DNA from 3 places in the Kitasatospora sp. NBC_00070 genome. Region 2 is predicted to be linked to each of the others. Evidence: riboswitches for the same ligand, from Rfam matches in the RefSeq annotation. Region 2 holds a riboswitch; each other region holds the start of a gene.
What was found. Region 2 has a riboswitch for cobalamin ahead of cobN (cobaltochelatase subunit CobN). Riboswitches for the same ligand answer to the same signal wherever they lie in the genome.
Positions count from the first base shown of each region.

Region 1: it holds a riboswitch for cobalamin, as region 2 does, so the genes downstream of both, OHV05_RS06110 (prenyltransferase/squalene oxidase repeat-containing protein) here and cobN (cobaltochelatase subunit CobN) in region 2, are expected to answer to the same signal.
Region 3: it holds a riboswitch for cobalamin, as region 2 does, so the genes downstream of both, OHV05_RS33360 (FecCD family ABC transporter permease) here and cobN (cobaltochelatase subunit CobN) in region 2, are expected to answer to the same signal.

Region 1 covers NZ_CP108247.1:1,289,226-1,299,010, forward strand. Annotated here, with positions in the region: gene metE (5-methyltetrahydropteroyltriglutamate--homocysteine S-methyltransferase) at 1-1,964, shown strand, start outside; cobalamin riboswitch at 2,070-2,203, shown strand; gene OHV05_RS06110 (prenyltransferase/squalene oxidase repeat-containing protein) at 2,311-5,118, shown strand; gene OHV05_RS06115 (hypothetical protein) at 5,118-6,086, shown strand; gene OHV05_RS06120 (energy-coupling factor transporter transmembrane component T) at 6,092-7,273, shown strand; gene OHV05_RS06125 (ABC transporter ATP-binding protein) at 7,270-8,913, shown strand; gene OHV05_RS06130 (ECF transporter S component) at 8,910-9,719, shown strand.
Region 2 covers NZ_CP108247.1:6,339,732-6,349,516, reverse strand. Annotated here, with positions in the region: gene OHV05_RS28880 (precorrin-2 C(20)-methyltransferase) at 1-1,327, opposite strand, end outside; gene OHV05_RS28875 (precorrin-8X methylmutase) at 1,324-1,950, opposite strand; gene OHV05_RS28870 (cobalamin biosynthesis protein CobG) at 1,947-3,149, opposite strand; cobalamin riboswitch at 3,309-3,429, shown strand; gene cobN (cobaltochelatase subunit CobN) at 3,527-7,138, shown strand; gene OHV05_RS28860 (glycoside hydrolase family 18 protein) at 7,452-8,795, opposite strand; gene lnt (apolipoprotein N-acyltransferase) at 9,060-9,785, shown strand, end outside.
Region 3 covers NZ_CP108247.1:7,359,671-7,369,455, reverse strand. Annotated here, with positions in the region: gene OHV05_RS33375 (DUF2797 domain-containing protein) at 1-265, shown strand, start outside; gene OHV05_RS33370 (ABC transporter substrate-binding protein) at 275-1,297, opposite strand; gene OHV05_RS33365 (ABC transporter ATP-binding protein) at 1,328-2,098, opposite strand; gene OHV05_RS33360 (FecCD family ABC transporter permease) at 2,124-3,203, opposite strand; cobalamin riboswitch at 3,329-3,450, opposite strand; gene OHV05_RS33355 (SDR family oxidoreductase) at 3,568-4,482, shown strand; gene OHV05_RS33350 (hypothetical protein) at 4,569-5,114, shown strand; gene menC (o-succinylbenzoate synthase) at 5,130-6,302, opposite strand; gene OHV05_RS33340 (UDP-N-acetylmuramoyl-L-alanyl-D-glutamate--2,6-diaminopimelate ligase) at 6,360-7,922, opposite strand; gene OHV05_RS33335 (protein phosphatase) at 8,042-8,554, shown strand; gene OHV05_RS33330 (maltokinase N-terminal cap-like domain-containing protein) at 8,602-9,189, opposite strand; gene OHV05_RS33325 (hypothetical protein) at 9,284-9,785, opposite strand, start outside.

The DNA.
Region 1 (9,785 bases), 5.1 Mb from region 2:
TGACCAAGTGGTTCGACACCAACTACCACTACCTGGTCCCCGAGTTGGGCCCGGACACGGTCTTCGCGGCGAACCCCGCCAAGGCGGTCGCCGAGCTGCGCGAGGCCGTCGTGCTCGGGCACCGCGCGCGACCGGTGCTGGTCGGGCCGCTCACCTACCTGCTGCTCGCCAAGCCGGCCCCGGGCGTGGCCGCGGACTTCCAGCCGATCACCCTGCTCGACCGGCTGCTGCCGGTCTACGCCGAACTGCTGGCCGAGCTGTGGACCGCCGGGGCCGACTGGGTCCAGCTGGACGAACCCGCGCTGGTGCAGGACCGCACCCCCGCCGAACTGGGCGCCGCCGCCCGGGTCTACCGCGAGCTGGGCGCCCTGACGGAGCGTCCGAAGCTGCTGGTGGCCAGCTACTTCGACCGGGCCGGTGAAGCGCTCAAGGTGCTGGCCAAGTCCCCGGTCGAGGGCGTCGGCCTGGACTTCACCGGCCCGGCCGCCGCCAACCTGGCCGAACTCGCCGCCGTCGGCGGCCTGCCCGGCAAGCGGCTGATCGCCGGCGTGGTGGACGGCCGCAACGTCTGGATCAACGACCTGGAGCAGTCCCTCGGCACGCTGGCCACCCTGCTCGGGCTGGCCGACCGGGTCGACGTCGCCCCGTCCTGCTCGCTGCTGCACGTCCCGCTGGACAGCGACCGGGAGCGCGACCTGGACCCGCAGATCTCCCGCTGGCTGGCCTTCGCCGAGCAGAAGACCGCCGAGGTCACCCTGCTCGCCCGGGGCCTGCGCGAGGGCACCGACACCATCGCGGCCGACCTGGCCGCCAACCGTGCCGACCTGGCCTCCCGGGCCGGTTCCGCGGTCACCCGTGACCCGGCGGTCCGGGCCCGGGTCGCGGCGACCACCGCCGAGGACGGCCGCCGCCCGCAGCCGTACGCCGAGCGGACCGTCGCCCAACGGGCCCGGCTCCGCCTGCCGTTGCTGCCGACCACCACGATCGGCTCGTTCCCGCAGACCACCGAGCTGCGCACGGCCCGGGCCGACCTGCGGGCCGGCCGGCTCGACCAGGCCGGCTACCGGGACCGGATGGAATCCGAGGTCCGGGAGGTGATCGCCTACCAGGAGAAGGCGGGCCTGGACGTCCTGGTGCACGGTGAGCCCGAACGCAACGACATGGTGCAGTACTTCGCCGAGCAGCTGACCGGCTACCTGGCCACCCGGCACGGCTGGGTGCAGTCCTACGGCACCCGGTACGTCCGGCCGCCGGTGCTGGCGGGTGACATCTCCCGGCCCGCCCCGATGACCGTCGACTGGTTCCGCTACGCCCAGGAACTGACCGACCGTCCGGTGAAGGGCATGCTCACCGGTCCTGTCACCATGCTGGCCTGGTCGTTCGTCCGCGACGACCAGCCGCTCGGCGACACCGCCCGCCAGGTGGCGCTCGCCCTGCGCGACGAGGTCACCGACCTGGAGGCGGCCGGCGCGGCCGTGATCCAGGTGGACGAGCCCGCCCTGCGGGAGACCCTGCCGCTGCGCACGGCCGACCGTCCGGCGTACCTGGCCTGGGCCACCGAGGCGTTCCGGCTCTCCACCTCCGGGGTCCGGGCGGACACCCAGATCCACACCCACATGTGCTACGCGGAGTTCGGCGCGATCATGACCGCGATCGACGAACTCGACGCCGACGTCATCTCGTTGGAGGCGGCCCGCTCGCACATGGAGGTCGCCCACGAGCTGGCCGAGGCGGGCTACCCGCGCGAGGTCGGCCCGGGTGTCTACGACATCCACTCGCCCCGGGTGCCCAGCACCGCCGAGGCGGCCGACCTGCTCCGCGCGGGCCTGGCGGCGATCCCCGCTGATCGGCTCTGGGTCAACCCCGACTGCGGTCTGAAGACCCGGGGCTGGCCGGAGACCCGGGCTTCACTGGACAGCCTGGTCGCGGCCGCCCACCTGGTCCGGGCCGAACTGACCGACTGAGCCCCGGCGCCCGGGGCGGAGGCGCCTGCCACGGCGCCCCCGCCCCGGGACCGGCGACGATGTGTCGAAGGCGATATGACGCCTCGTTGACTGGCCGCGCGGCCCCATGGTCTGATGAACCGCTTTTCATCCTCACCTGTAGGGGAAGCCGGTCCGAATCCGGCGCTGACCCGCAACCGTGGACCCGCCCCAACCGGGGAGGGTGAGCCGGAATGCCTACGGCGAGGTGCTTGTCAGCACTACGTGCGTCGTCGCGGACTACGACGCGGTCCAGCAGGAACCCTCTCCTCCTCGGAGCCTGTCGGCTGCGCCGTCCCACCCAGCGCCGACCGATCGAGGAGTCGCCGTGAGGGTCAGCAGCATTCGTACGCGTCAGGGAGGCCGGGGACTGGCGTCCCTGCTGCTCACCACCTCCGTCGCGGTCGCCGCGGGCGGCACCGTGCTGCTCGGCCACCCGGACAGCGCCGCCGCCGACCCGATCGAGGACTGCACCGCCGGCACCGGCGCGATCGTCGCCGTGGACTTCGGCCACTGGGGCGGCGGCGTGGTCCGGGGCTGCGACGCCCACCCCACCACCGGCATGGACCTGCTGCACCACGCCGGGTTCACCACCACCGGCACCGAGCACGACGGCCCCGCCTTCGTCTGCCGCCTGGGCACCGGCACCTTCGGCAACGGCGCCCAGTACCCGACCCCGGCCGAGGAGAACTGCGTCAACACCCCGCAGGCCACCGCCTACTGGTCGTACTGGATCGCCGAGCCCGGCCAACAGGGCTGGACCTACAGCCAGTTCGGCGCGGGAACGCAGAGGCCGGAGCCGGGCGAGGTCGAGGCCTGGGTGTACGGCGGCACCGACGTCGGCGGCACCGACGGCGCACCGTCCTTCACCCCGGACTCGGTCCGGGCGAAGAACAGCGCGAGCCCGTCCCCGTCCGCCTCGCCGTCGCCCAGTCCCAGCACTCCGCCTGCGGCCGGGGACCCCGCCGCAGCGGCGGCCTGGCTGGCCGGCCGACTCGTGGGCGGCGACCACCTGGAGAACGTCGCGTTCGAGGGCCCCGACCTCCCCCGGACCTCCTTCACCGCCATCGCGCTGGCGGCGGCCGGCACCCAGGACCCGGCCCTGCGCAAGGTGGTCGCGTACCTCCAGGCACACACGGACGAGTTCCTGTACCCGGACGGCCCGGGCTCCACGCCGGACTCCCGCGCCGCCGCCCTGCTGGCCCTGGTCGCCGAAAGCACCGGCGGCAACCCCCGGGCGTTCGGCGGCCACGACCTGCTCGCTGCGCTGACCGACCACGTGTGCACCGGCCAGGGCGAGAACGGCAAGTGCACCGCCGCAGGCGACTTCCACGGCGCGGCCTCGCCCTGGGTGCAGGCGTTCGGCGTGATCGCCCTGCTGCGCGGCGGGGTGACCCCGCCCGGCTCGACGCTCGCCCGCTTCGACGCGCTCCGGTGCGCGGACGGCGGCATCGCCGGTTCCATGATCGTCGCAGGCGGCCACTGCGAGTCCGACCCGTCCGGCACCTCCCTCGCCGTCCTCGCCCTGCGTGCCGCCGGGGGCCACGACCTGACGGTGCAGCAGGCGGCCGCCCAACTCGGCGCCGGCCAGCAGGCCGACGGCTCGTACGTCCCCTACGTCGGCGCCTCCGGCGACACCGGCAGCACCGCGACGGCGGCCCAGGCCCTCAAGGCCACCGGCCAGGACGCCAAACGGGCCGCCGCCAAGGCGTGGCTGGGCACCCGTCAGAACAAGGACGGCGGCTTCGCCCCCGACGAGTGGACCCCCGACTCGGACGTCCCCGCCACCGAGCAGGCCGTCCTCGCCCTGACCGGCACCGACCTCAGCACCGTCTCGCACAACCCCGGCACCGACACCCCACCCATCCCGAAGCCGGCCAGGACGCCGGACCTCGCCAAGGGCGGCAGCTACCTCACCGACCCGGCCCACCTGCTCGGCGGGCACTACTACGAGGCGTTCCCCGACTCCGGGTTCGCCGACTTCGGGCTCACCGTGGACGGGGCCTACGCGCTGGCCGCCACCGGTACCGACGACACCGCGCTGCGCCGGATCGTCGACTTCCTCGACCAGCAGGGCAAGGACGGCAACGACCGCACCGTCGACGACTGGACCGGCATCGGCACCGAGTACGCGGGCGGCGGCGCCATCGGCAAGGAGGCGCTGCTCGCCGAGATCGTCGGCCGCGACCCGCGCAACTTCGGCGGCCACGACCTGATCGCCGCCCTCGACGCGGCCATCTGCGCCCGCGCCGACGACACCCTCGGCTGCGCGGAGGCCGGCAACTACACCTGGGCCACCTCGGTGTTCTCCCAGTCCCTGGGGGTGCTGGCCCAGTTGCGGGCGGGCGACACGGCGAACGCCGCCGCACCGATCGCCTACCTGCGCGGCCTGCAGACGCCGAACGGCTCCTGGCCCAGCCTGATCCCGGCCACCGGCGACGCCGACGTGGACAGCACCGCGATGGCCGTGATGGCCCTCTCGCTGGTCCCCGGCGACGAGGCGGCCCAGGCCGTCGACAGGGGCCTGGCCTGGCTGGCCGGAAAGCAGGAGACCGACGGTGGCTTCCCCGGCGCGGCCGGGAACTCGACCAACTCGGCCGCGCTGGCCGTGCAGGGGATGACGCTCCGTCAGGCCGCTTACGCCGGACCGATCGCCAAGGCGGTCGAGTTCCTCGCCGACCGGCAGAACGGCGACGGCGGCTTCGACGTCGCGGCCTCCGGCCAGCAGGGTTCGGACGTCCGCGCCTCCACCCAGGCGCTCGGCGGCGTCACCGGGATCTCCTTCGGCACGCTGAAGCGGGACCTCGGCGCCACTCCCCCGTACCCGAGCGGCTCGCCCTCGCCCTCGCCCTCGGCATCGACGTCGCCCTCTCCCTCCGCTTCGACCCCGCCGTCGGCTTCGCCGTCCGAGTCCGCCTCCACTTCCCCCTCGGCAGCCGCTACCAGCACCACCCAACTACCCTCCACCGAAAGCCCCGTGGACAGCACGGCCGGCCCGCAGGACCCGGACCTCGCCTGGACCGGCACCGACGTCCTCGGTCTGGTCGGCCCCGCCGTGCTGCTCACCGTCGCGGGCGGCGCCATCCTGGTCGCCACCCGCCGTCGGACGGCCACCAAGCCCGGGCGTCACCAGTGATCCGCCGACCGGGCAGGCTGCTCGGGGCGGCCGGCACCACCTTCGCGCTGGCCCTCGGCGGGCTCGGCGCGGGCGCGGCCCCGGCCACCGCCTCGCCGCTGCCGATCGACCAGTGCACCACCACCTCCGGGGTGGTGCTCGCGGTGGACTTCGGCCACTGGGGCGGCCCGCTGCTGCGCTCCTGCGGCACCACCCCCACCACCGGCTACGCCCTGCTGAACCAAGGTGGTTGGAAGACCACCGGCACGGGCCACGACGGCCCGGCCTTCATCTGCCGGATCGGCTACAGCGGCCACCAGGGCGGCAAGCAGTACCCGACCCCCGACCAGGACAAGTGCGTGCTCACCCCGCCCGCCGCGGCCTACTGGTCCTACTGGCACGCCGATCCGGGCCAGGACACCTGGTCCTACAGCCAGTTGGGCGCGATGAGCTACAAGCCGAAGCCCGGCAGCGTGGACCTGTGGATCTTCGGTGGCACCGACATCGAAGGGACCGAGGGACGGCCGACCATCTCGCCCGACACCGTCCGCGCCCACAACACCGCCCCCGGCGGCACCACCCCGAGCCCCGCTCCCGAACGGCCCACCACCCCACCCGCCGGTGGCGGCAACGGTGTTACCACCGGCGGTAGTTCGAGCGGCGGCAGCGGCACCAAGCCCGCCACAGCGGGCGCCGGTACCCCGCAGCCCGGCGGGACCACCGCGTCCGACGGTGCGTCACCCACACCCGGCACCTCCACCGAGCCGACGCCGACGCCCACCCCGTCCGGATCGACCGAGGCACCCGGCCCCGTGAGCCCCACCGCGGCACCGAGCCCCGGCACCACGCCCGTGGACGCGGCACCCACCGCCGACGCCCCGCACTCGGCGGGCTCGATCGCCCCGGCCGTCGTCGGCGTCGCCCTGGTGGTGGCGCTCGGCGTCGCCACCGGGCTCACGGCACTGCGCCGACGACGACAGGCCGAGTGATCCGGGTGCCCCGACTCCCCACCTCCGCCGGTCGTCGGGTCCCGCGCGACCTCCATCCGGTCGCCTGGTGGATCTGGGCCCTCGCACTGGGCACCGCCGCCAGCCGGACCACCAACCCGCTGCTGCTGTTCCTGGTGCTGGCCGTGCTCGGCTACGTCGTCACCGCCCGCCGCACCGAGGCCCCGTGGGCCCGAGGCTTCAAGTACTACCTCTGGCTGGCCCTGACCGTGGTGGCGATCCGGGTCACCTTCCGGTGCATCTTCGCCACCGGCATCACCCCGCACGACCACATGCTCTTCTCGCTCCCGCACCTCCCCACCCCCGCCTGGTACGCGGGCATCCAGATCGGCGGCCCGGTCTCCCTGGAGGCCACCCTCTCGGCCGCCACCGACGGACTGCGGCTGGCCTGCCTGCTCTGCTGCATCGGCGCGGCCAACACGCTGGCCAACCCGAAGCGGGCCCTGCGGGTGCTGCCCGGCGCGCTGTACGAGCTGGGCGTCGCCGTCACGGTCTCGCTCAGCGTCGCGCCCCAACTGGTCCAGAGCGTCCAACGCGTGGTCCGGGCACGACGGTTGAGAGCCGGCCGGAGCAAGGGCATCCGCGCTCTGCGCAGCATCGTGGTACCGGTCCTGGAGGACGCGCTGGAGCGCTCGCTGCACCTGGCCGCCGCGATGGACTCGCGCGGCTACGGCCGGGCCGGCACCGCCACCCGGGCGTCCCGCCGGATCACCGGCGCGCTGATGCTGCTCGGCATGACGGGCCTGTGCGCCGGGATGTACGGGCTGCTCGACGGCACCGCGCCCGCCGCGCTCGGGCTGCCCGCGCTGGCCGTCGGCTCGGCGCTCTGCGCCGGGGGTCTGCTGCTCGGCGGCCGCCGGGTGCGGCGCACCAGCTACCGGCCGGACCCGTGGCGGCTCGCCGAGTGGGGCGTCGCGGCCTGCGGGCTGGTCGCCGCGACCCTGCTGTGCGTCACCGTGGGGTACGACGCGACCGACCTCAACCCCTCCCTCTCTCCGCTGACCTGGCCCGGACTGCCGCCCGTGCCGGTGGCCGCCCTGCTGCTGGCGGGCCTCGCCGGGGTCATCGCCCCGCCGCCGGGCCGTCCCGCCGCCCCGGCCGCCCTGCCAGGACCCCGGACGGCCGCCGAGGCCGGTACCGACCGCACGCCCACCGAGGTGACCCAGTGATCCGCTTCGACCAGGTCGGCATCCGCTACGACGGCGCCGACCACCCCGTGCTGCACGAGGTCGACCTCACCGTGCCCGAGGGTGAACTCTGCCTGGTGGTCGGGCGGACCGGCACCGGCAAGTCCACCCTGCTCGGCGCGGTGAACGGCCTGGTGCCGCACTTCACCGGCGGCACCCTCAGCGGCCGGGTCACCGTGGACGGCCGCGACACCGCGCACCACCCGCCGCGTGAACTCGCCGACGTGGTGGGCGTGGTGGGACAGGATCCGCTGGCCGGGTTCGTCACCGACACGGTCGAGGAGGAACTCGCCTACGCGATGGAGCAGTTGGCCATCCCGGCCGAGGTGATGCGGAAGCGCGTCGAGGAGACCCTCGACCTGCTGGGCCTCGCCGACCTGCGGTACCGGGGCCTGCACGAGCTCTCCGGCGGCCAGCAGCAGCGGGTCGCGATCGGTTCCGTGCTCACCGCGCACCCCCGGGTACTGGTCCTGGACGAGCCCACCTCCGCCCTCGACCCGACCGCCGCCGAGGAGGTACTGGCCGCGATCACCCGGCTGGTGCACGACCTCGGCGTCACCGTGCTGCTCGCCGAACACCGCCTGGAGCGGGTCGTCCAGTACGCCGACCGGGTCGTCCACCTGCCCGGCGACGGCACCGTCCGGCACGGCCCGCCGGCCGAGGTCTTCGCCGACACCTCGATCGCCCCACCCGTGGTGGAGCTCGGCCGGCTGGCCGGCTGGCGCCCGCTGCCGCTCTCCGTCCGGGACGCCCGTCGGGCCGCCGGGCCGCTGCGGGATCGGCTGGCCGGGCTGCCCGTCCCGCCCGCCCGCGCCGAACCGGCCCTGGGCGCAGCAGTGTTGTCCGCCGAACGGATCGTGGTGCGGCACGGCCGGGTGGTCGCCGTCCGGGAGGTCTCGCTGGAGCTGCGGGCCGGCCAGGTCACCGCGCTGATGGGCCGCAACGGCTCGGGCAAGTCCTCGCTGCTCTGGGCCCTGCAGGGCTCCGGGCCGCGCCAGGGCGGCAGCGTCCGGGTCACCCGGACGGCCGGGACGAAGCCGGTCGACCCCAAGCGGGTCTCCGCCGCCGAGGCCCGCCGTCTGGTCGGTCTCGTCCCGCAGACCCCGACCGACCTGCTCTACCTGGAGACCGTGGCCCAGGAGCTCGCCCAGGCGGACCTGGACGGGGCGCGGGACGCCGGGTCCACGGCCCGTCAGATCCTGGACCGCCTCGCGCCCGGCATCCCCGACGGCACGCACCCGCGCGACCTCTCCGAGGGGCAGAAACTGGCTCTGGTGCTGGCCATCCAGCTGGCCGCCGCACCCGCCGTCGTCCTGCTGGACGAGCCCACCCGGGGGCTGGACTACCAGGCCAAGGAGGCGCTGACCGGCATCGTCGACCAGCTCGCCGCCGAGGGGCGCGCCGTGCTGGTCTGCACCCACGACGTGGAGTTCGTCGCGGTGGCCGCCGACCGGGTGGTGGTGCTGGCCGAGGGCGAGATCGTCGCCGACGGCCCGACCGCCGAGGTGATCGTCGCCTCCCCCACCTTCGCCCCGCAGACCGCCAAGATCCTCGCCCCGCTCCGCTACCTGACCACCCGTCAGGTCGGCCTGGCGCTCGCCGCGACGGAGGCCGTCCGATGACCGCCGCCGCCCGCGTCGCGGTCCGGCTCCCCGGGCGGGCCCGCCTGGTGGTGGCGCTGGCCGCGTTCATCGGCCTGGTCGCCTTCCTCTGGCCGTTCGTCGTCGCCCCGGGGAAGTTCGGCTCGGCGTACGCACCGCCGCTGATCTTCGGCGCGCTGCTGGTCCTGGTCCTGGCCGTGGTGATCGCCGAGATCTCGGCTGGCGGCATCGACGCCAAGGCGCTCGCCATGCTCGGCGTGCTGTCCGCCGTCAACGCCGGTCTGCGTCCGCTCGGGGCCGGCACCGCCGGGGTGGAGACCGTCTTCTTCGTCCTGGTGCTGGCGGGCCGGGTGTTCGGCCCCGGCTTCGGCTTCACCCTCGGTTGCACCTCGCTGTTCGCCTCCGCCCTGATCACCGGCGGTGTCGGGCCCTGGATGCCGTACCAGATGTTCGGCTGCGCCTTCGTCGGCCTGCTGGCCGGGCTGCTGCCGAAGCTGCGGGGCCGGGCCGAGGCGGTGATGCTGGCGGTCTACGGAGCCGGTTCCGGCTACCTCTTCGGTTTCCTGCTGAACCTCTCGTTCTGGCCGTTCTCGCTCGACCCGAACAGCTCGATCGCCTACCTCCCGGGGCTGCCGTTCACCGAGCAGTGGCACCGCTACCTGCTCTTCGACCTGACCACCTCGCTCGGCTGGGACACCGGGCGGGCCGTCACCACCGGCCTGTGCGTGCTGATCGTCGGCCCGGCCGTCCTGACCGTCTTCCGGCGGGCCGCCCGCCGTGCCAACTTCGAGGCCCCGGTCCACTTCACCCCGGCGGCCGGCGACTGACACCCGGGCGGGCGGCGCCACCTGAATGCTCCGGCGCGGAATCCGCCGGGCCCGCGCGGCCCCGGC
Region 2 (9,785 bases):
CCACCGGGGTGTCGGCGGCGCGGTGCTCCAGCAGCAGGTCGCGGGCCAGCCCGACCTGGGTGGTGCGGGACTGCGAGCCGGGGTTGTAGAGCGCCAGCACCAGGTCGGCGGCGGCGGCGGCGCGCAGCCGGGCCGCCACCACCTCCCAGGGCTTGAGCCGGTCCGAGAGCGAGACCACCGCGTAGTCGTGGCCGAGCGGGGCGCCGGCCCGGGAGGCGGCCGCGTGCGCGGCCGTCATGCCGGGGACGATCCGTACCGGGACCGCGCGGTACGGATCGGCGCAGGCCGCCTCCAGCACGGCGGTGGCCATCGCGAAGACGCCCGGGTCGCCGGAGGAGACCACCGCGACCCGGTGGCCGCGCCGGGCCAGGTCGAGCGCGAACTCGGCCCGCTCGGCCTCCACCTTGTTGTCCGAGCCGTGCCGCTGCTGCCCGACCCGGACCGGCACCCGGTCGAGGTAGGTGGTGTAGCCCACCAGGTCGGTGGCGGCGGCGAGTTCACCGCGTGCCTCGGGGGTCAGCCAGAGCGGTCCGGCCGGTCCGGTGCCGATCACCACCACCTCGCCGGGGCCCTGGTACGCCGGCGCCGAGGCACCGGCCGCGACCCGGCTGGGCAGCACGGCGACCGAGAAGTAGGGCACCGACTCGGGGTCCACCTCCGCCAGCGGCGCGGTGCGCTCGCCCGGCATGGTGGCCCGCTCCACGTAGTACGCCTCGGCCAGCCGGCCGGAGCGCTCCAGCGCCCGCCGTACGGTCGGGAAGGTCCGGCCGAGCTTCATCACCACAGCCGAGTCGGCCGAGGCCAGCCGGGCCGTCAGCTCCTCCTCCGGCAGCGTGCCGGGCAGGATGGTGAGCGCCTCATCGGCCTCCACCAGCGCCTTGCCCAGCCGGGCGGCGGCGGCGCTGACCGAGGTCACCCCGGGCACCACCTCGGTCGGGTAGCGGTGCGCGAGGCGCTTGTGCATGTGCTGGTACGAGCCGTAGAACAGCGGGTCGCCCTCGGCCAGCACCACCACCGTGCGGCCCGCGTCCAGGTGTTCGGCCAGCCGGGCGGCGGCCTGCTCGTAGAACTCGTCCAGCGCGCCCCGGTAGCCGCCGGGGTGGTCGGTGGTCTCCACCGTGATCGGGTAGACCAGCTTCTCCTCGATCACGCCCGCGCGGAAGTACGGCGCCGCGATCGAGCGGGCGATCGAACGCCCGTGCCGGGCGCTGTGGTACGCCACCACGTCGGCCTCGCCGATCAGCCGGGCACTCTTGACGGTCACCAGCTCCGGGTCGCCGGGGCCGAGCCCGACGCCGTACAGCAGACCGGTCGTACGCTCCGTCATTCTTCCTCGCTCGCAATCGCGTTGATCGCCGCGGCCGCCATCGCACTGCCGCCACGCCGGCCCCGCACCACCAGGTGCTCCAGGCCGGCCGGGTGCGCGGCCAGCGCCTCCTTGGACTCGGCCGCGCCGATGAAGCCGACCGGGACGCCGATCACGGCGGCCGGACGCGGCGCACCGGCCTCGATCAGCTCCAGCAGCCGGAACAGCGAGGTCGGCGCGTTGCCGACGGCGACCACCGCGCCCTCCAGGTGCGGCAGCCAGAGCTCCATCGCGGCGGCGCTGCGGGTGTTGCCCAGCTCCTTGGCCAGCCCGGGGACGGCCGGGTCGGAGAGCGTGCAGATCACCTGGTTGTCGGCGGGCAGCCGCTTGCGGGTGACCCCGCTGGCGACCATCGACACGTCGCACAGGATCGGCGCCCCGGCCCGCAGCGCGGCCCGCGCGTCAGCGACCACCCGGGGCGAGTACAGCACGTCCCGCACCAGGTCGGTCATCCCGCAGGCGTGGATCATCCGCACCACGACCTGGGAGACGTCGGCCGGCAGGTGGGCCAGCTCGGCCTCGGCCCGAATGGTGGCAAAGGACTCGCGGTAGATGGCCGCGCCGTCCTTCTCGTACTCGATCACGTGGTCCTCCGGGCCTCGGCTACCGCCTCGGCCATCTGCTCCGTTGTCAGGTCCTGCGAGGTCTGTCCGTCATACCCGGCACCGTGATGCGCCGTCACCCGGTAGCCCTGCCCGGTGGCCAGCACGTCCACCCACTGGCCCGCCGGGTGCCCGCAGCGCCGCTCGCAGCCCGACCAGTGCACCGGCAGGCCGGGTACGCCGCGCTCCAGCGCCGCCGCCGCGTCCGTCCGGACGTCGGCCAGCGACTTGGCGCAGCCCGGTGCGCCGGTGCAGGCGGTGGCCCGCTCCCAGGCCGAGCCGGGCTCGGCCCGCAGGCCGTCCGGGGCCGGGCCGGTGGCGCCCGGGAGCACCACACTGCGCCAGGGGGTGATCCGCAGCTCGGGGGCGGCGTCGGCGAGCCGGCGCAGCTGCCCGGCGGTCAGCCGCCCGAACCGGGTGCCGACCACCAGGCCGCCCGCGAACGGGCCTGGCTCCGGCGGGTCGCAGGTCACCGCGGGCAGCGGGACGCTGCCGGGGTCGAGCAGGTCGGGGGCGTCCCGGACGAACCAGGCTCCGGTGCCGGTCGAGCGGAGCGCCCGGACGAACTCCTCGGCGGCGCCGAGCGCGGCCGACACCTCGTCACCCGGCGCGATCCGGCGGGCGGTGTCGGCCCGGCCGAGCCGGAGCAGCGCGCCGCCGCCGGGGGTTGCGATCAATGTCACATCGGCGTCCAGCGCCGCGACGTCCCCGCGTCCGTCGTCCAGCGCGAACAGGAAGAGCCCGGCCAGTCCGGCCGCCAACTCGCTTGCGCAGAGCCGCCGGTCGAGCTCGGTCAGCCAGCCGCGCAGGTCGGCGTGCCCGGCGCCGTCCAGCCCGGCGAGCGGGGAGGCGACGATGTTGCGGACCCGCTCGTGGGTCTCGGACGGCAGCAGCCCGGCCGTCCGCAGCCGGGCGCCCAGTTCCGGACCCGAGTCGGCGGACAGGCCACGCAGTTGCACGTTGCCGCGCGAGGTCAGCTCCAGCGCACCGTCGCCCAGCTGCTCGGCGATCCCGGCCAGCACCCTCGCCTGACGGTCCGTCAGCAACCCACCGGGCAGCCGGACCCGGGCCAGCGCACCGTCGTCGGCCGAATGCAGCCGGAGCGCCCCCGGACAGGCGTCGCCACCCGCCCGGTCGGGCGGACCGGGACGTGCTTCGGCAGCGGCAGGCGTGGGTGGCATGGCGGCGAGCATACCGACCATCGGCGCCTTCGCCGGTGTCCGGTGCATCACGTACCCGCAGCTACCGGCCATGATCGGTATCACCCTCCGCACTCCCCCCGGCCCTGGTCCGCAGCCGGGGCGCACCCCGTACGATGCTGACCGGACGGGCCTGCCAGCCCAACCACCGCCAGCGACGGCAAAGTGGAGGAAACCGGTGCGAAACCGGTGCGGTCCCGCCACTGTGACCACGGCTCAGCCGTGGGAGCCAGGAACTCCTGCCGTCCTCACACTGCCCGGGGCGCGGACCTCGAGGAAGGCTTCACCATGCGCTGTCGCAGTTCCTCGCGAGTCCTCTGCCCGTCCCGGGGCGTCGTCACGGCCGGGAGGGCCCTCGCATGATCCTGCTCCTCTCCACCTCCGACACCGACCTGCTGAGCGCCCGCTCCTCGGCCGGCCCGGTCCCGTACCGCCTGGGCAACCCGGCCAGGCTCGGCGTCGAGGACCTGCCCGCGCTGCTGGAGGGCACCGACCTGGTGGTGGTCCGGCTGCTCGGCGGCCGCCGAGCCTGGCAGGAGGGCCTGGACGCGCTGCTCGCCGGGCCGCGCCCGGTGATCGTGCTGACGGGTGAGCAGGCGCCGGACGCCCAGCTGATGGAGCTCTCCACCGTCCCGGCCGGCCTGGCCGCCGAGGCGCACGCCTACCTCGCGCACGGCGGGCCGGCCAACCTGGGCGAGCTCGGCGCCTTCCTCTCCGACACCGTGCTGCTCACCGGCCACGGCTTCGAGCCGCCCGCCTCCGCCCCCGCCTGGGGTCCGCTGGAGCGTCAGGCCGCCGAGCACGACGGCCCGCTGGTCACCGTGCTCTACTACCGCGCCCACCACATGAGCGGCAACACCGCCTTCGTCGAGACGCTCTGCCGGGCGATCGAGGACCAGGGCGCCCGGGCCCGGGCGTTCTACTGCGCCTCGCTGCGCGGTGCCGAGCCCGAGCTGCTGGCCGAGCTGGGCCAGGCCGACGCGCTGGTCACCACGGTGCTGGCGGCGGGCGGCACCCGCCCGGCCGACGCCCAGGCCGGCGGCGACGAGGAGGCGTGGGACGCCGGTGCGCTGGCCGCGCTGGACCGTCCGATCCTGCAGGCGCTCTGCCTGACCTGGTCCCGCGCCCAGTGGGAGGCCAGCGACGACGGCCTGTCCCCGCTGGACACCGCCACCCAGATCGCGGTGCCGGAGTTCGACGGCCGGCTGATCACCGTCCCGTTCTCCTTCAAGGAGCTCGACCAGGACGGCCTGACCGTCTACGCCGCCGACCCCGAGCGCTCCGCCCGGGTCGCGGGCATCGCGGTCAAGCACGCCCGGCTGCGCCATGTCCCGGCCGCTGAGCGGCGGTTGGCGCTGGTGCTGTCCGCGTACCCGACCAAGCACGCCCGGGTCGGCAACGCGGTCGGCCTGGACACCCCGGCCTCCGCGATGCGGCTGCTGGCCCGGCTGCGGGCCGAGGGGATGGACATCGGCACCGCCGTGCCCGGCCTGGACCTCGACACCGAGGACGGCCACGAGGGCGACGCGCTGATCCACGCGCTGATCGCGGCCGGCGGCTACGACCAGGACTGGCTGACGGAGGACCAGCTCGCCCGCAACCCGGTCCGCATCCCGGCCGCCGACTACCGGCGCTGGTACGCCGACCTCCCGGCCGGCCTGCGCGCCAAGGTCGAGGAGCACTGGGGCCCGGCCCCCGGCGAGCTGTACGTGGACCGCTCGCAGAACACGGACGGCGACATCGTGCTGGCCGGCATCCGCTCCGGCAACCTGCTGGTGCTGATCCAGCCGCCGCGCGGCTTCGGCGAGAACCCGGTGGCGATCTACCACGACCCCGACCTCCCGCCGAGCCACCACTACCTGGCCGCCTACCGCTGGATCGAGGCGGCGCAGGCCGACGGCGGCTTCGGCGCGCACGCGGTGGTCCACCTCGGCAAGCACGGCAACCTGGAGTGGCTGCCCGGCAAGACCGCCGCGCTGTCCGCCGAGTGCGGCCCCGACGCGGTGCTCGGCGACCTGCCGCTGGTCTACCCCTTCCTGGTGAACGACCCGGGCGAGGGCACCCAGGCCAAGCGCCGGGCGCACGCCACCCTGGTCGACCACCTGGTGCCGCCGATGGCCCGGGCCGAGTCGTACGGCGACATCGCCCGGCTGGAGCAACTGCTCGACGAGCACGCCAACATCGCCGCGATGGACCCGGCCAAGCTGCCCGCGATCCGGGCGCAGATCTGGACCCTGATCCAGGCCGCCAAGCTGGACCACGACCTCGGTCTGGAGGAGCGCCCCGAGGACGACGGCTTCGACGACTTCCTGCTGCACGTCGACGGCTGGCTGTGCGAGATCAAGGACGCCCAGATCCGGGACGGCCTGCACGTGCTCGGCCAGGCCCCGGCCGGGGTGGACCGGGTCAACATCGTGCTGGCCATCCTGCGGGCCCGGCAGATCTGGGGCGGCGTCAGCGCGCTGCCCGGCCTGCGCGAGGCACTCGGCCTGGACGAGGCGGCCCTCACCCTGGGCGCCACCGACGCGGCCGAGGCGCAGGCCCGGGCGCTGGTCGAGGCGATGGAGGCCGAGGACTGGGCCCCGTCGGCGGTCGAGAAGGTCGCGGCCGGGCACCCCGAGGCGGTGCGCGAGGTGCTCGACTTCGCGGCCCGCGAGGTGGTCCCCCGGCTCTCCGCCACCACCGACGAACTCGACGCCGTACTGCACGCGTTGGGCGGCGGCTTCGTCCCGGCGGGCCCGTCCGGCTCGCCGCTGCGCGGTCTGGTGAACGTGCTGCCGACCGGCCGCAACTTCTACTCGGTCGACCCGAAGGCCGTCCCCTCCAAGCTCGCCTGGGAGACCGGGCAGGCGCTGGCGCAGTCCCTGGTGGACCGCTACCAGGCCGACAACGACGGCCAGTTCCCGCCCTCGGTCGGTCTCTCGCTCTGGGGCACCAGCGCGATGCGGACCGCCGGTGACGACATCGCCGAGGCGTTCGCGCTGCTCGGCGTCCGGCCGGTCTGGGACGACGCCTCCCGCCGGGTCACCGGCCTGGAGGCCGTCCCGCTCGCCGAGTTGGGCCGCCCCCGGATCGACGTCACGCTGCGGATCTCCGGCTTCTTCCGGGACGCCTTCCCGCACGTGGTGGCGCTGCTGGACGACGCGGTACGGCTGGCGGCCGCCCAGGAGGAGGCCGAGGACGAGAACTTCGTCCGGGCCCACGTCCAGGCCGACCTGGCCGAGCACGGCGACGAACGCCGGGCCACCACCCGGATCTTCGGCTCCCGCCCGGGCACCTACGGCGCGGGCCTGCTCCAGCTGATCGACAGCCGGGACTGGCGCACCGACGCCGACCTGGCCGAGGTCTACACGGTCTGGGGCGGCTACGCGTACGGCCGCGAGCTGAACGGGCGCCCGGCCCGGGAGGAGATGGAGACCGCCTACAAGCGGATCACCGTCGCGGCCAAGAACACCGACACCCGCGAGCACGACATCGCCGACTCGGACGACTACTTCCAGTACCACGGCGGCATGGTGGCCACCGTGCGTGCCCTCACCGGCAAGGCCCCGACCGCCTACATCGGCGACTCGACCCGGCCGGAGACGGTCCGCACCCGCACCCTCACCGAGGAGGCGGCCCGGGTCTTCCGCGCCCGGGTGGTCAACCCGCGCTGGATCGAGGCGATGCGGCGGCACGGCTACAAGGGCGCCTTCGAGATGGCCGCCACGGTGGACTACCTGTTCGGCTACGACGCCACCACCGGCGTGGTGGCCGACTGGATGTACGAGAAGCTCACCCAGGAGTACGTGCTCGACCCGACCAACCGCGAGTTCCTCAGCGGCGCCAACCCCTGGGCCCTGCACGGCATCAGCGAACGCCTGCTGGAGGCCGCCGAGCGCGGGCTCTGGGCCGAGCCCGACCCGGCCCTGATCGACGCCCTCCGGACCGCCTTCCTCGAAACCGAGGGCGACCTCGAAGGCGACGCCTGACCCAACCCGCCTGCCTGCACCCCAACTCGCGGGGCGCAGGCAGGCGCTCTACTTTTTCCAGGCGCTCGGGCATCTACGGTGCAGGGGCTCGGGGAACTGCGAGGAGATCTGGCGCCGGGGTCACTGCGAAAGTGCCTGACCACCTACGCGACGATCACCTTTTCCGAGGCCGGCGTCGCAGTTCCCCGAGCCCCCTGCTGTGCTGAACCACCTGCCAGAAGGTCGGCGTCGCCCACGCGGCGGAGCCGCACATCAACAGGGCCCCGAGCCCCTGACTCTTCCGAAGCACCTGCCAAAAGGGTTGGCGGAGCCGTCAGCGGTGGCTGAGGCCCTGGTCGATGGCGGCGTAGAGTTCGCCGTTCGGGGTGTCGCCGTCCAGGGCCCAGACCATGGCGCCGCCCAGTCCGCGCAGCTGGACGTAGGCCGCCTTGGTACGGAGCACCGTCGGGTCGTCGTACGTCCAGAGCGTGGTGCCGTCGAACAGCCAGGCGCTGCCGATGCCCCGGTGGACCTGGTAGGTGCCGGAGTCCGCGAGCTTCTTCAGGGCCTTGTAGTCCTCGGTGCCCGCGACCCAGGTCGCGGGGGCGGGGGCGGTGGCCGGCTGGTCGAGACCGTTGCCGCCGCCGGTGACGCCGGTCCAGCCCTGGCCGTAGAACGGCATGCCGACCACGAGCTTCTTGGCCGGGGCGCCGCGCCGCAGCCAGTCGTTGACGGTCTGGTCGACGCTGAAGTCGCCCTTCTTGGCGAACAGCGCGGACTGCTGGGCGGTGGTCTTCTCGCCGGAGACGTGGAAGTCGTAGCCCTGCAGGTTGACGAAGTCGAAGTCCCGGGTGATCTTGGCGACCTCGAAGCCGGCGTCGATCTTCGCCGGGTTGGCGGGGGCGTACGCGCTCAGGTCGAAGTGCTTGCGCTTGGCCAGCGACTTGCCGTACGCGTCCAGCTGGACCCGGAACTCGTGCACCAGCTTGGTGAAGTTCTGCTTGTCCTCGGGGCGGATGCCGTTGCCGGGGGCGCCCTCGGAGCCGGGCCACTCCCAGTCGAGGTCGATGCCGTCGAACAGGCCGGCCGCGGCGCCGACGCCACCGCGGGCGCCGTCCACGGGCAGGTTGCCCTTGATGTAGGTGTCGAGGCAGGAGGCGACCAGCGCCTTGCGGGAGGCGTCGGTGCGCACCGAGTCGGAGAAGTGCGCGGATCCGCTCCAACCGCCCAGCGAGATCATGACCTTGAGGCCGGGGTTCTTCGCCTTCAGCTCACGGAGCTGGTTGAAGTTGCCCGCCAGCTTCTGCTCGGCGGTGTCGGCGGTGCCGTCCACCGAGTTGGCCGCGTCCACCGGGCGGACGTAGTCGGCCCACGGGTCGGCGCCGGGCACGTTGCCCACCAGGCACTTGCCGTCCGCGCCGATCGCGCCGAAGGCGTAGTTGATGTGGGTGAGCCTACCCGCCGTACCGCTCGTCGCCAGGTCCTTGACCTGGTAGTTGCGGCCGTAGATGCCCCACTGGGTGAAGTAGCCGACCCGCTTGTAGGTGTACGGGCCGGACTGTCCGTGCTCGCCGCCCCCGGAGGAGGACGCGCTGGCGGCGGGGGCGAGCGAGACGAGCAGTCCGAGGGCTGCCGCGGTGGCGCCGACGGTCAGCTTGGTGATGGATCGGTGAGGCATTGGCTCTCGTTCCTGTGAGAACTGTGCGGAGCTGTGCTGCAGGGAAAGTATTGGTCTGAACCAATGGCGTCAACCGGTTGTCCGCCATGCAGAACTCCCGGCCCGGCCTCTTGACAGGCCCACCCCGCCCCTCGCCGAGTCCTGGACCGGACAAGGTAGTTGACGAACCAGCAACCGGCACCGTCGGGCCGGCGCCCCCGGTCGGCCCCGGCCCGAGGCGCGGTGGTCCCGCCGACTCCGGCGGGACGGGTCTAGCGTGGGGGCATGAGACCGCCTGCCTCGCTCCGCCAGCCCGCCCGGTACGCCTCGGTGTTGGCCGGGGCGCTGCCCGTGCTGACCTTCCCGGCGGCCGGTCTGGCGTGGCTGGCCTGGGTGGCGCTGGTGCCCGGGCTGGAACTGATGCGGCGGGCGGCGACCGGGCGGGAGGCGGCGGTCCGGGGCTGGTGGTTCGGGGCGGGGTTCATCCTGACCGCGATGTACTGGCTGGTGCCGTCGATCGGCCCGGGGCTGCTCGCGCTCGCGGTGGTCTTCGGGGCGCTCCAGGGTGCGGTCGGGCTCGCCGTGCACCGGCTGCTGCACCAACCGGCCACCCCGGGGCGGGCCGCGCTCGCGCTGCTGGTGGTGCCGTCGGTCTGGGTGAGCACCGAGTTCGTCCGGTCCTGGCACGCGCTCGGCGGGCCGTGGGCGCTGCTCGGTGCGAGTCAGTGGCAGCACCCGGCGGTGCTCGGGCTGGCCTCGGTGGGCGGGGCGTGGCTGGTGAGCGCGGCGGTGGTGGCCGCCAACGTGGGGGTGCTGATCCTGCTGACCGGCCGTCGGCTCCCGGTCCGGCTGCTGGCGGTGTCGGCGGTGACCGCGACGCTGCTGGCCGGTCCGCTGCTGTTCGCCGCCCAGCGCGCGCCCGCGCCGGGCGACACCGCGACCGTCGCACTGGTCCAGCCCGGCCAGACCGCCGGTCCTGAGGAGCGGCTGGCCACCGGCGAGCGGATCACC
Region 3 (9,785 bases), 1.0 Mb from region 2:
GGCCCTGTTCGGCCTGACCGCCGGGCCGCCCGCCGCGTACCGCGAGATCACCGCGCTCGGCCCCGGCGCCACCCTCGGCGGCACCCTGCACGCGCCGATCGGGCGCCACCTGTTCGTGACGCCCGATCAGGCGGACGCTCCCCCGCTGCTGCTGGACACCCGGCTGCTCATCGGCTGGTCCCTGCGGCCCACCCCGCTCGCCTCCTGCACCGGGCTCGCCGAGCAGCTCAGGGCGCGGCCGGTCGAGCAGGCCGCACTGTTCTGAGCAGCGGCGTCAGGGTGCGGGCACCGTCCGGAGGTAGGCCGCGAGCCGGGAGATCGCCGACGGGTTGCGCGGGCTCTCCACCAGGTCGACGTAGTCCAGCACGAAGATCCGGTCGTTCCGGACGGCCGAGACGTTGGCCAGCGGCGGGTACGACCTGAGGAACTGCCGCTTGGCGTCCGCGCCGGTCTCCCCGTAGTTGTTGATCACGATCACCTCGGGGTCCCTGGCCACCACGCTCTCCCACCCGACCGTGGTCCAGGAGTCGCCCAGGTCACCCATCACGTTCCGCCCGCCGGCCTTGCCGATGATCTGCTCGGGCGCCGCGAACCGGCCGGCGGTGAACGGCTTGTCCTGGCCGCTGTCGTACAGGAAGACACTCGGCCGCCGGGCGGGCGCCCCGGCCTCGACCCCGGCCACCTCCGCCTGGAACTCCGCGGTCAGCTGCCGGGCCTTCGGCTCGACGTCGAAGATCTTCCCGAGGTTGGCCAGGTCCGCGTAGAGCGCGTCCAGCGGCGGCATCACCCCGCGCGCCTTCTCCTTGCCGTTCCGGCAGGACTCGGTGAGGGTGTAGGCGCCGACCCCGAGCTTGCCCAGGCCCTCGGGGGTGAGCCCGGTGGTGTCGTTCCAGCCGTAGTTCCAGCCCGCGAAGACCAGGTCGGCCTTGGCGTCCAGCACCAGTTCCTTGGTGATCTCCTTCTTGGACAGCCACTTGGTGCGGTCGTACTCCGCCGCCCAGGGCACCTTCGCCAGGTCGCCCTTCTCGTCCGGCATCACGTAGCCCGCCATCCGGTCGGCCAGTCCGAGCGACAGCATCAGCTCGGTGATACCGATGTCGTTCGTCACCACCCGGGCCGGCTTGTGGTGGTACGTCAGCGGGGTGCCGCAGTTGTCGACGGTGACGGGGTAGTGCGGCGAACCCGCGCTCTCCGCCGAAGGGGTGACCTCGGCGCCGCAGGCGGTCAGGCCCAGGGCGAGCACGGCGGTGGCGGCCAGGGCGCGGCGGGGATGGGTGAGCAAGGTGTCCGTCCTCATCAGGGTGCGGTCGATCAGGGGTGCGGTGGATCAGGGGCGCAGTCGGTCGAAGAGCAGTTGGACGGCGCCGGTCACCGGGTGCCGCACCGGGTGGGCCCGGACCCCGAACACCTCGGCGAGCAGGTCGGGCGAGAGCACCTCCCCGGGCGGTCCCGAGGCGACGATCCGGCCGGCCGCGATCACGTACAGCAGGTCGCAGTGCGCCGCCGCGAGGTTGAGGTCGTGCAGCGCCGTCAGCACGGTCAGGCCGCTGGAGCGGACCAGCGAGAGCACCTCCAACTGGTGCGCGATGTCCAGGTGGTTGGTGGGTTCGTCCAGCACCAGCACCGCCGGCTGCTGGACCAGCGCCCGGGCGATCAGCACCCGCTGCTTCTCCCCGCCCGAGAGGCTCAGGAAGCCCCGCCCGGCCAGGTGCTCCGCCCCGACCTCGGCCAACGCCCGCGCGCAGCCCGCCGCCTCGTCCGGGCCGGGTGCGCCGAAGCCGCGCCGGTGCGGCAGCCGTCCCATCCCGACCACCTCGGCGACCGTGAAGTCGAACTCGGCCACCGTCTCCTGCGGCAGCGCGCCGACCCGGAGCGCGCCCTCCCGGGGCGTCAGGCCGTGCAGGTCGTCGCCGTCCAGCCGGACGGTGCCGGCCGCCGGGCGCAGCGCCCGGTAGACGCAGCGCAGCAGGGTGGACTTCCCGCTGCCGTTCGGCCCGACCAGGCCGAGCACCTGCCCGCTGGCGGCCCGTACGGTGACCTCGTGCACCAGCCTGGTCCCGGCCAGCTCGACCGAGACCTCCTCGATGTCGACGCGCATCAGCGTCCCCTCCCCCGGGCGGCCATCAGCGGCCGCCGAAGCTGTAGCCGCGCCGCCGCATCAGCAGCAGGAAGCACGGCACCCCGAGCACGGCGGTGACCACCCCGACCGGCAGTTCGGCGGGCGCCAGCAGCAGCCGGGAGACGATGTCCACCCAGACCAGCAGCACCGCGCCGAGCAGCGGAGCCACCGTCAGCACCCGCCGGTGGTCGGCCCCGACCAGCATCCGGGCCAGGTGCGGGACCATCAGCCCGACGAAGCCGATCGCCCCGCTGACCGCGACCACCGTGCCGGTGACGGCGGCGGTGACCACGAACAGCGCCCGGCGCAGCCGGGCGGCGTCCACGCCGAGCGCGGCGGCGGTCTCGTCGCCCATCGCCAGCGCGTCCAACTGCCCGGCGGAGTACCGCAGGTAGCCGAACCCGGCCAGCACGGTGCCGGCGGCGATCGGGACGGCGGCCCAGGTGGCGCCGCCCAGGCTGCCGAGCAACCACATCATCGCCGTCCGGGCCGCCTCGCCGCGTTCGGCGGAGAACACCATCAGCGAGGTGACGGCGGAGAACCCGTACGCGAGCGCGGTGCCGGTGAGCACCAGGCGCAGCGGGGTGAGGCCCTCGGCGGTCCTGGCCACCGCGTAGACCAGCACCATGGCGGCCAGCGCGGAGGCGAACGCGGAGGCGGAGAGCGCCCAGACGCCGAGCGAGGCGAACGCGCCGAGCAGCAGGACGGCGTTGGCGCCGACGGCCGCACCGGAGGAGATCCCGAGCACGAACGGGTCGGCGAGCGCGTTGCGCACCATGGCCTGGACGGCGACGCCGGTCACCGACAGCCCGGCCCCGACCACGGCGGCCAGCACCGTCCTGGGCAGCCGGATCTCCCACACGATGGTGTAGCCGGCCAGCTGGTCGGCGCTGATCCGACCACCCGTCAGACCGGCCCGCAGGTACTCCACCACCGCTCCCCAGCTGATCCCGGACGAGCCCAGCGCGACGCCGCAGACCAGCGAGACCAGCAGGGCGACGGTCAGCCCGGCGGCCAGCACCGGGGTCCGGGCGGGCGGGTGGGCGGCGGCCTTCGGCGTCGGTGCGGCTACGGCGGTGCTCACGGCTGCCTTCGGTCGGGCCGCGGGCGTACGGGACGACGCGCCGGGGCCGCCCGGTCGGCGCGGACCTGAAGGTCCGCGCGGGCGTGCCGTGCCGCATCCCCTCGCAGTCCGCGGCGAGTTGTCGGGAGGTCAGCGCCGCCGAGGGCGATCGGGCTCACGGACCCTCAGGGGCCCGTCCACCGTTGCGGGTCAGCGCCGGACTTCCACCGGACTTTCCCCTCGGGACGCTCTCGCAGCATAACAACACCGTCCGTCCCGGTAAGGGGTCAACGGCTGTGGTGCCCGGCACACCCGCGCGCTTCCGCCGACCCGGTCGGGCGGGCGCGTAGCGTGGCACCACCTGGAGCGAAAGGGCGTCGGCACCGTGACGACAGCACTCGACGGCAAGGTCGCGCTGGTCGCGGGGGCGACCCGGGGCGCGGGCCGGGGCATCGCCGTCGAGCTCGGCGCCGCCGGAGCCACCGTCTACGTGACCGGGCGCAGCACCCGGGGGCGGCGCTCCGAGTACGACCGCCCCGAGACGATCGAGGAGACCGCCGAACTGGTCACGGCGGCCGGCGGCCGGGGCATCGCGGTGGTGACGGACCATCTGGTCCCCGCGCAGGTCGCGGCCCTGGTGCAGCGGATCGACGGCGAACAGGGCCGGCTCGACCTACTGGTGAACGACATCTGGGGCGGCGAACGGCTCTTCGAGTGGAACAGCCCGGTCTGGGAGCACGACCTCGACAACGGCCTGCGCCTGCTCCGGCTCGCGGTGGAGACCCACGCGATCACCAGCCACCACGCGCTGCCGCTGCTGCTGCGCACGCCGGGCGGTCTGGTGGTGGAGATGACCGACGGCACGGAGGAGTACAACCGCACCCGCTACCGGGTCTCCTTCTTCTACGACCTGGCCAAGTCCGCCGTCCTGCGGATGGCCTTCTCACTCGGCCACGAGCTGGGCCCGCGCGGCGCCACCGCCGTCGCGCTCACCCCCGGCTGGCTCCGCTCGGAGCTGATGCTCGACACCTTCGGGGTCACCGAGCAGAACTGGCGGGACGCGATCGCCCGGGTCCCGCACTTCGGCATCTCCGAGACCCCTTCGTACGTCGGCCGCGCCGTGGTGGCCCTGGCCGCCGACCCCGACGTGGCGCGCTGGAACGGGCAGTCCCTGTCCAGCGGCGCACTCGCCCGGGTCTACGGCTTCACCGACCTGGACGGCAGCCGGCCCGACGCCTGGCGCTACCTGGTCGAGGTCCAGGACCCGGACCTGCCCGCCGACCCCACCGGCTACCGCTGACGGTCCGTCACCGGCACACCGTCCGGGGGCGACTTCCTCCTCGGTACCCCTTCCGGCAGCGCGCACGGATCGCCATGCTGGGCACCATGAGCGAACCCGAGGACGGCGGCGTCTTCCGCTGGGAGACCTACCGGAGCAAGTACGAGGGGTCGTCCGACTGGGGCGACTACGTGGTCGTCACCGTGGGACACGTGCTGACCGTCGGGGCGGTGGCGGTCGCCGCGCCCTGGGCGGCCCTGGTGCTGGGCGGGATCCTCGTGACGTTCTGGGGCGTGCTGCTGGTGCCGCCCTGGCTGGGCGAGCGGAGGGCCGTCGAGCGGGCCGAGATCCGGCCGGGGCCCCCGCCGGTGCTCGTGCTGGTGCGGGTCGACGGCCGGGAGAGCAGCCACCCGCTCGACTCGGTCGGCCGGCTGCAGCTGATCCGTACCGGGCACCGGTCCATGGACAATCCCGACGGCGGCCAACGGGTGCTCGAACTGCACGTGGGCGGCAAGGTCCACCGCACCCGGGCCGCGTTCGACCATCCGGAGCACGACCCGGGCCTGCTGGCGGCGGCACTGCGCCGGGCCTGCCCCGGTGCGGTCGTGGCGGAGTACGCGGACCGGAGGACGTGGGTGTCGGACAGCGAGTGACCGCCCCCACCGCGCTCAGGTCAGTACGGTGCTGCGCAGCAGGTGACCGCGCAGCGCATCCTGGTCGATCTCGACGCCGAGGCCGGGGCCGGTCGGCACGGCCACCGTTCCGTCGTGGGCGCGGATCGGCGGCTGCACCACGTCCGTGCGGAAGTACCGGTCGGAGCCGGAGAGGTCACCGGGGAGGGTGAAGCCGGGCAGTGCGGCCAGGGCCAGGTTCGCCGCCCGGCCGATGCCGAACTCGTGCATCCCGCCGCACCAGACCGGCACGCCCGCCTGCTCGCACAGGTCGTGGACGGCGCGGGCCTCGGTCAGGCCGCCGAGGCGGGAGACCTTGATGTTGACGATCCGTCCGGCCCCCAGGGCGAGCGCGGTCCGGGCGGTGTGCACGGTGGTGACGGACTCGTCCAGGCAGACCGGGGTGGCCAGTTCGCGCTGCAGGCGGGCGTGCGCCAGCAGGTCGTCGGCGGGGTAGGGCTGCTCGATCATCGCCAGGCCCAGGCCGTCCAGCTCCCGCAGCACCGCGTGGTGCGAGGGGTGGTCCCGGTAGGCGCCGTTGGCGTCCACCTGGAGCGGGGTGTCCGGGAAGCGCTCGCGGACGGCGGCCACCGGTGCGGCGTCCCAGCCGGGGGCGATCTTGAGCTTGACCCGCCGGTAGCCCTCCGCCACGTACCGCTCGACCTGGGCGAGCAGTTCCTCGACGCCGGGCTCGATGCCGAGGCTGACCCCGACCGGGACGGCGGCCGCGGTGCCGCCGAGGGTGTCGGCCAGCGAGCGGTCCTGCCGGCGGGCGAACAGGTCCCAGCAGGCGATGTCCAGTGTCGCCCGGGCGAACCGGTTGCCCTGGATGTGGCCCCAGGCCGTCGGCAGGTCGGTGGGGTGCTGCCAGCCGGCGCCCAGCAGGGCCGGGGCGAAGTAGTCGGTCAGCGCGTTCCAGCAGCTGCGGAGGTTCTCCGGCCCGTAGAACGGGTCGGTCGGGCTGGCGCACTCCCCCCAGCCGGTGGCGCCGTCCTGGTCGGTGACCCGGGCCAGGATGTGGTCCAGGTGGTCCTTGCGGTGACTGCTGGTGGTGAACGGGCGGAGCAGCGGCAGCCGGACCACGAACAGGTCGACGCGCACGATCCGGATCGCGTCGACGACCGTCCCGGGTACGGGTATGGCGAGGGGAAGGGCGGGTGAGACCAGCAAGAGTTCTCCGAGGTCGGGTGAGTCGGGGGCGGGCCGGGGTGCGACCGAGAGAGCGGCCTAGCCGCGGTCGGGCTCACCGGTGGACCGGGCGGCCGTGATCGCGGCGCCCAGCACCGCCCGGTCGTCGAAGGGCAGGCTGACGGCGCCGATCTGCTGGCCGCTCTCGTGACCCTTGCCGGCGATCAGCACGGTGTCGCCGGCCACCGCCCGGGCCACGGCGGCGGCGATGGCCTCGGCCCGGTCCGGGACGACCAGCAGCTCGGCCCGTTCGGCTGCGGGCACGGCGGTGGCCCCGGCCCGCATGGTGGCCAGGATCGCCAACGGGTCCTCGGACCGGGGGTTGTCGGTGGTCAGCACGGCGGTGTCGGCGAACCGGGCGGCGACCCCGCCCATCACGGACCGCTTGGCGGTGTCCCGGTCCCCGCCGCAGCCGATCACCACGTGCAGCCGTCCCGGGGTGACCGCCCGAAGGGTCGTCAGGACGGCCTGCAGCGCGTCGGGTTGGTGGGCGTAGTCCACCACCGCCAGGTACGGCTGCCCGGCCTCGACCCGCTCCACCCGCCCAGGTACGCCGGTCACCGCGCCGATCCCGGCCACCACCCGGTCCAGCGGCAGGCCCGCCGTGACCAGGGCCGCGACGGCGCCCAGCGCGTTGGCCACGTTGTAGCCGCCGGGCAACGCGATCCGGGCGTCCGCCCCGGCACCGTCGGGGCCGAGCACCCGAAACGTCGAACCGTCCGCCCGCAGCAGGACGTCCACCGCCCGCCAGTCCGCACCGGGGTCGCCCTCGGCGGAGAACGTCACCACGGGCACCCCGGCCTCGTCCTTCAGCCTCCGCCCGTACGGGTCGTCGACGTTGACCACCGCGCGCCGGCAGCGTTCCGGGGTGAACAGGACCGCCTTGGCGCGGTAGTAGTCCTCCATGTCGGGATGGAAGTCCAGGTGATCGTGCGTCAGGTTGGTGAACACCGCGACCTCCAGCACCAGCGCGTCCACCCGGCCCAGCCGCAGCGCGTGGCTGGACACCTCCATCGCCAGCGCGTCCGCGCCGCGCTCCGCCAGCACCGCCAGCAGCGCGTACAGCTGCGGCGCCTCGGGGGTGGTCAGCTCACCGGCGAACCGTTCGGCACCGAGCCGTCGCTCCACCGTACCCAGCAGGCCGGGGGCCCGGCCGGCCCCGACCAGGCCGCCCTCCAGCAGATAGCAGGTGGTGGTCTTCCCGTTGGTGCCGGTCACGCCGAAACTCAACAGGCCCTCCGCCGCCCGCCCGTAGAACCAGCTGGACAGCTCCGCCAGCCGCGACCGCAACCCGGTCACCACCAGCACCGGCACCCCGCACCCGCCCAGCCGCTCCGCCGCGGCCGCCTCCGCCAGCACGGCCACCGCCCCGGCCGCCCGCGCCGCCCCCACCGCCTCCCGGACCTCCACCCGGCTGTCGGGGAGCACCACGTACAAGTCCCCCGGCAGGACCGCCGAATGACTGTGCGTGATCCCCGTGACCGGGACGTCACCCGAAGCCCCTGGAACACCCAGGAGCCCGGCTATCCGTTCGAGCGGGACGGTGTGCAGGCGCTCCGGACGAGGCAGGAGCGCGGCGGGGGAGCTTTCGGTTCGTGACACGCCCCTGACGTTATCCCTACGAACGGCCCGCGCGAACACCGATCACCCCGAAGGCCCGCCCGAGGGAACGCGGAACTCCCCGCCCCGCCCCGCCGTTGGCGCTGCGGGAGGGTGAGGCGATGAGGACGCGCAGGAAGGACCGGCACGTACCGGGCCCCGAGGAGCCCTGGAACGAGATCGTCCCGGGCCTCTGGATGGGCGGGCACATCTGGACCGACTGCCTGGGGGACCTCCAGTCCGTGGTCGTCGGGTCGGAGTTCGACCTGGTGGTCAGCCTCTTCTCGGCCCCCGGCCACGGCCCGTCCCCCGACGTGGAGCACCTGGTCGGCACGATGCCCGACGAACCGCTCACCGCCGCCCAGCTCCGCACGGCCGCATCGCTCGCCACCGCCGTGGCGGACGCCGTCCGCGCCGGCCGCACCGTCCTCGTCCGGTGCCACTCCGGCTACAACCGCTCGGGGCTGGTGATCGCTCAGGCCCTGGCCGGCCTGGGCCACGACATGGACCAGGCGATCACCCTGATCCGCCGCCGCCGCTCCCCCGCCGCCCTCAACAACGAGACCTTCGTGCAGTACCTCACCACCGGCCTGCACCTGGCCGCCCAACTCAGCGACCTGACCGCCCACGCCTGAACCGCCCTTCCCTCTAACGGAGTTCAGCCGGACGGTGGCAGGCCCCGCTACGGGGTGGCGCGGGCGAAGACGGCGCGGGCTGGGGTGCCGTCCGGCCAGAGCCAGCCTGCGACGACCTGGCCGAGCACGGTGTCGGCCGGGAGTTCGGCGGCCTGGTCGGCCAGCGGTCGCAGGACCTCGACGGTCTCGTAGCTGAAGGGCTGCCCGGTGGTGACCGGGTGGACCGTGACGGTCGGGTCCGGGGTGTCGCTCTCGCTCTGCTGCTGCGGCACCGCGTTGCCGCTCAGCAGGGCGGCCAGCTCCGTCATCAGCACCGGGTCGCCGGTGCCGTGGTAGATCCACCGGGTGCCGAGCACGCCGTGCTCGGAGGTGCCGATCAGGGTCGGGCCGGTGCCGTTCGGGGCGCCCCGGTAGGCCAGCGGGACCAGGTAGGCCACCGGGTCGGGCCCGGCCGTGTCCACCACCACCATGAACTCGATCCCCACCTCGCCCTCGGGGTCGTCCAGCCGGAACCCGCCGGCCCGGACCAGCTCCGGCGCCCGGCCCGCGCCCAGGTACCAGGACTGCTGCGGCAGCCACTCGGTGAGCAGCTCGAGCTTGCCGGGCTTCATGGTGGTGCGGTGGACGACGGCCATCGGGACTCCTTCACGCCGGGTGCCCCGCGAGGCTATCAGCGGTGCGCGGGCCGCGGCCCGATCCACCCTCGCCCGGCCGGGCCCTGACGGCTGATCAGCCCGAACTGCGGCCCTTGCGCCAGTAGAACAGCGCCCCGACGGCGGCGATCACCAGCAGCAGGGCGCCCGCGTGGTTCGGCTCGTTCTTCGGCTCGGGGGCGGCGGCCGGAGCGCCCGAGGCCGCCGGGTCGGCCGCCGGAGCAGGGGTCGGGGTCGCAGTGGCGGCCTTGAGCGGGAGTCGCCACACGTCGCTCTGCTTGCCCTCGCTGCCGAACAGCAGCGAGTCGCCGTCCGCCGAGAAGGTCACCGACTCGCCCTGGCGCTGGAACGGGACGTTCACCGACTCCGGGGCGGTGATGGTGCCGTCCTTCCAGTCGTACAGCTTGGCCCAGAAGTAGCCGCGCAGCACCACCTTGCTGCCGTCCGGGGAGAAGCCGCCGTCGGTGACCCAGGGGACGTCGGCGATGCTCTTGAAGGTGTTCACGGCGGTGGCCGACAGCGCCTCGGGGCCCTGGTACAGGTGGCCCTGGTCCTTGTCGCTCTTGCTGGCGATGTAC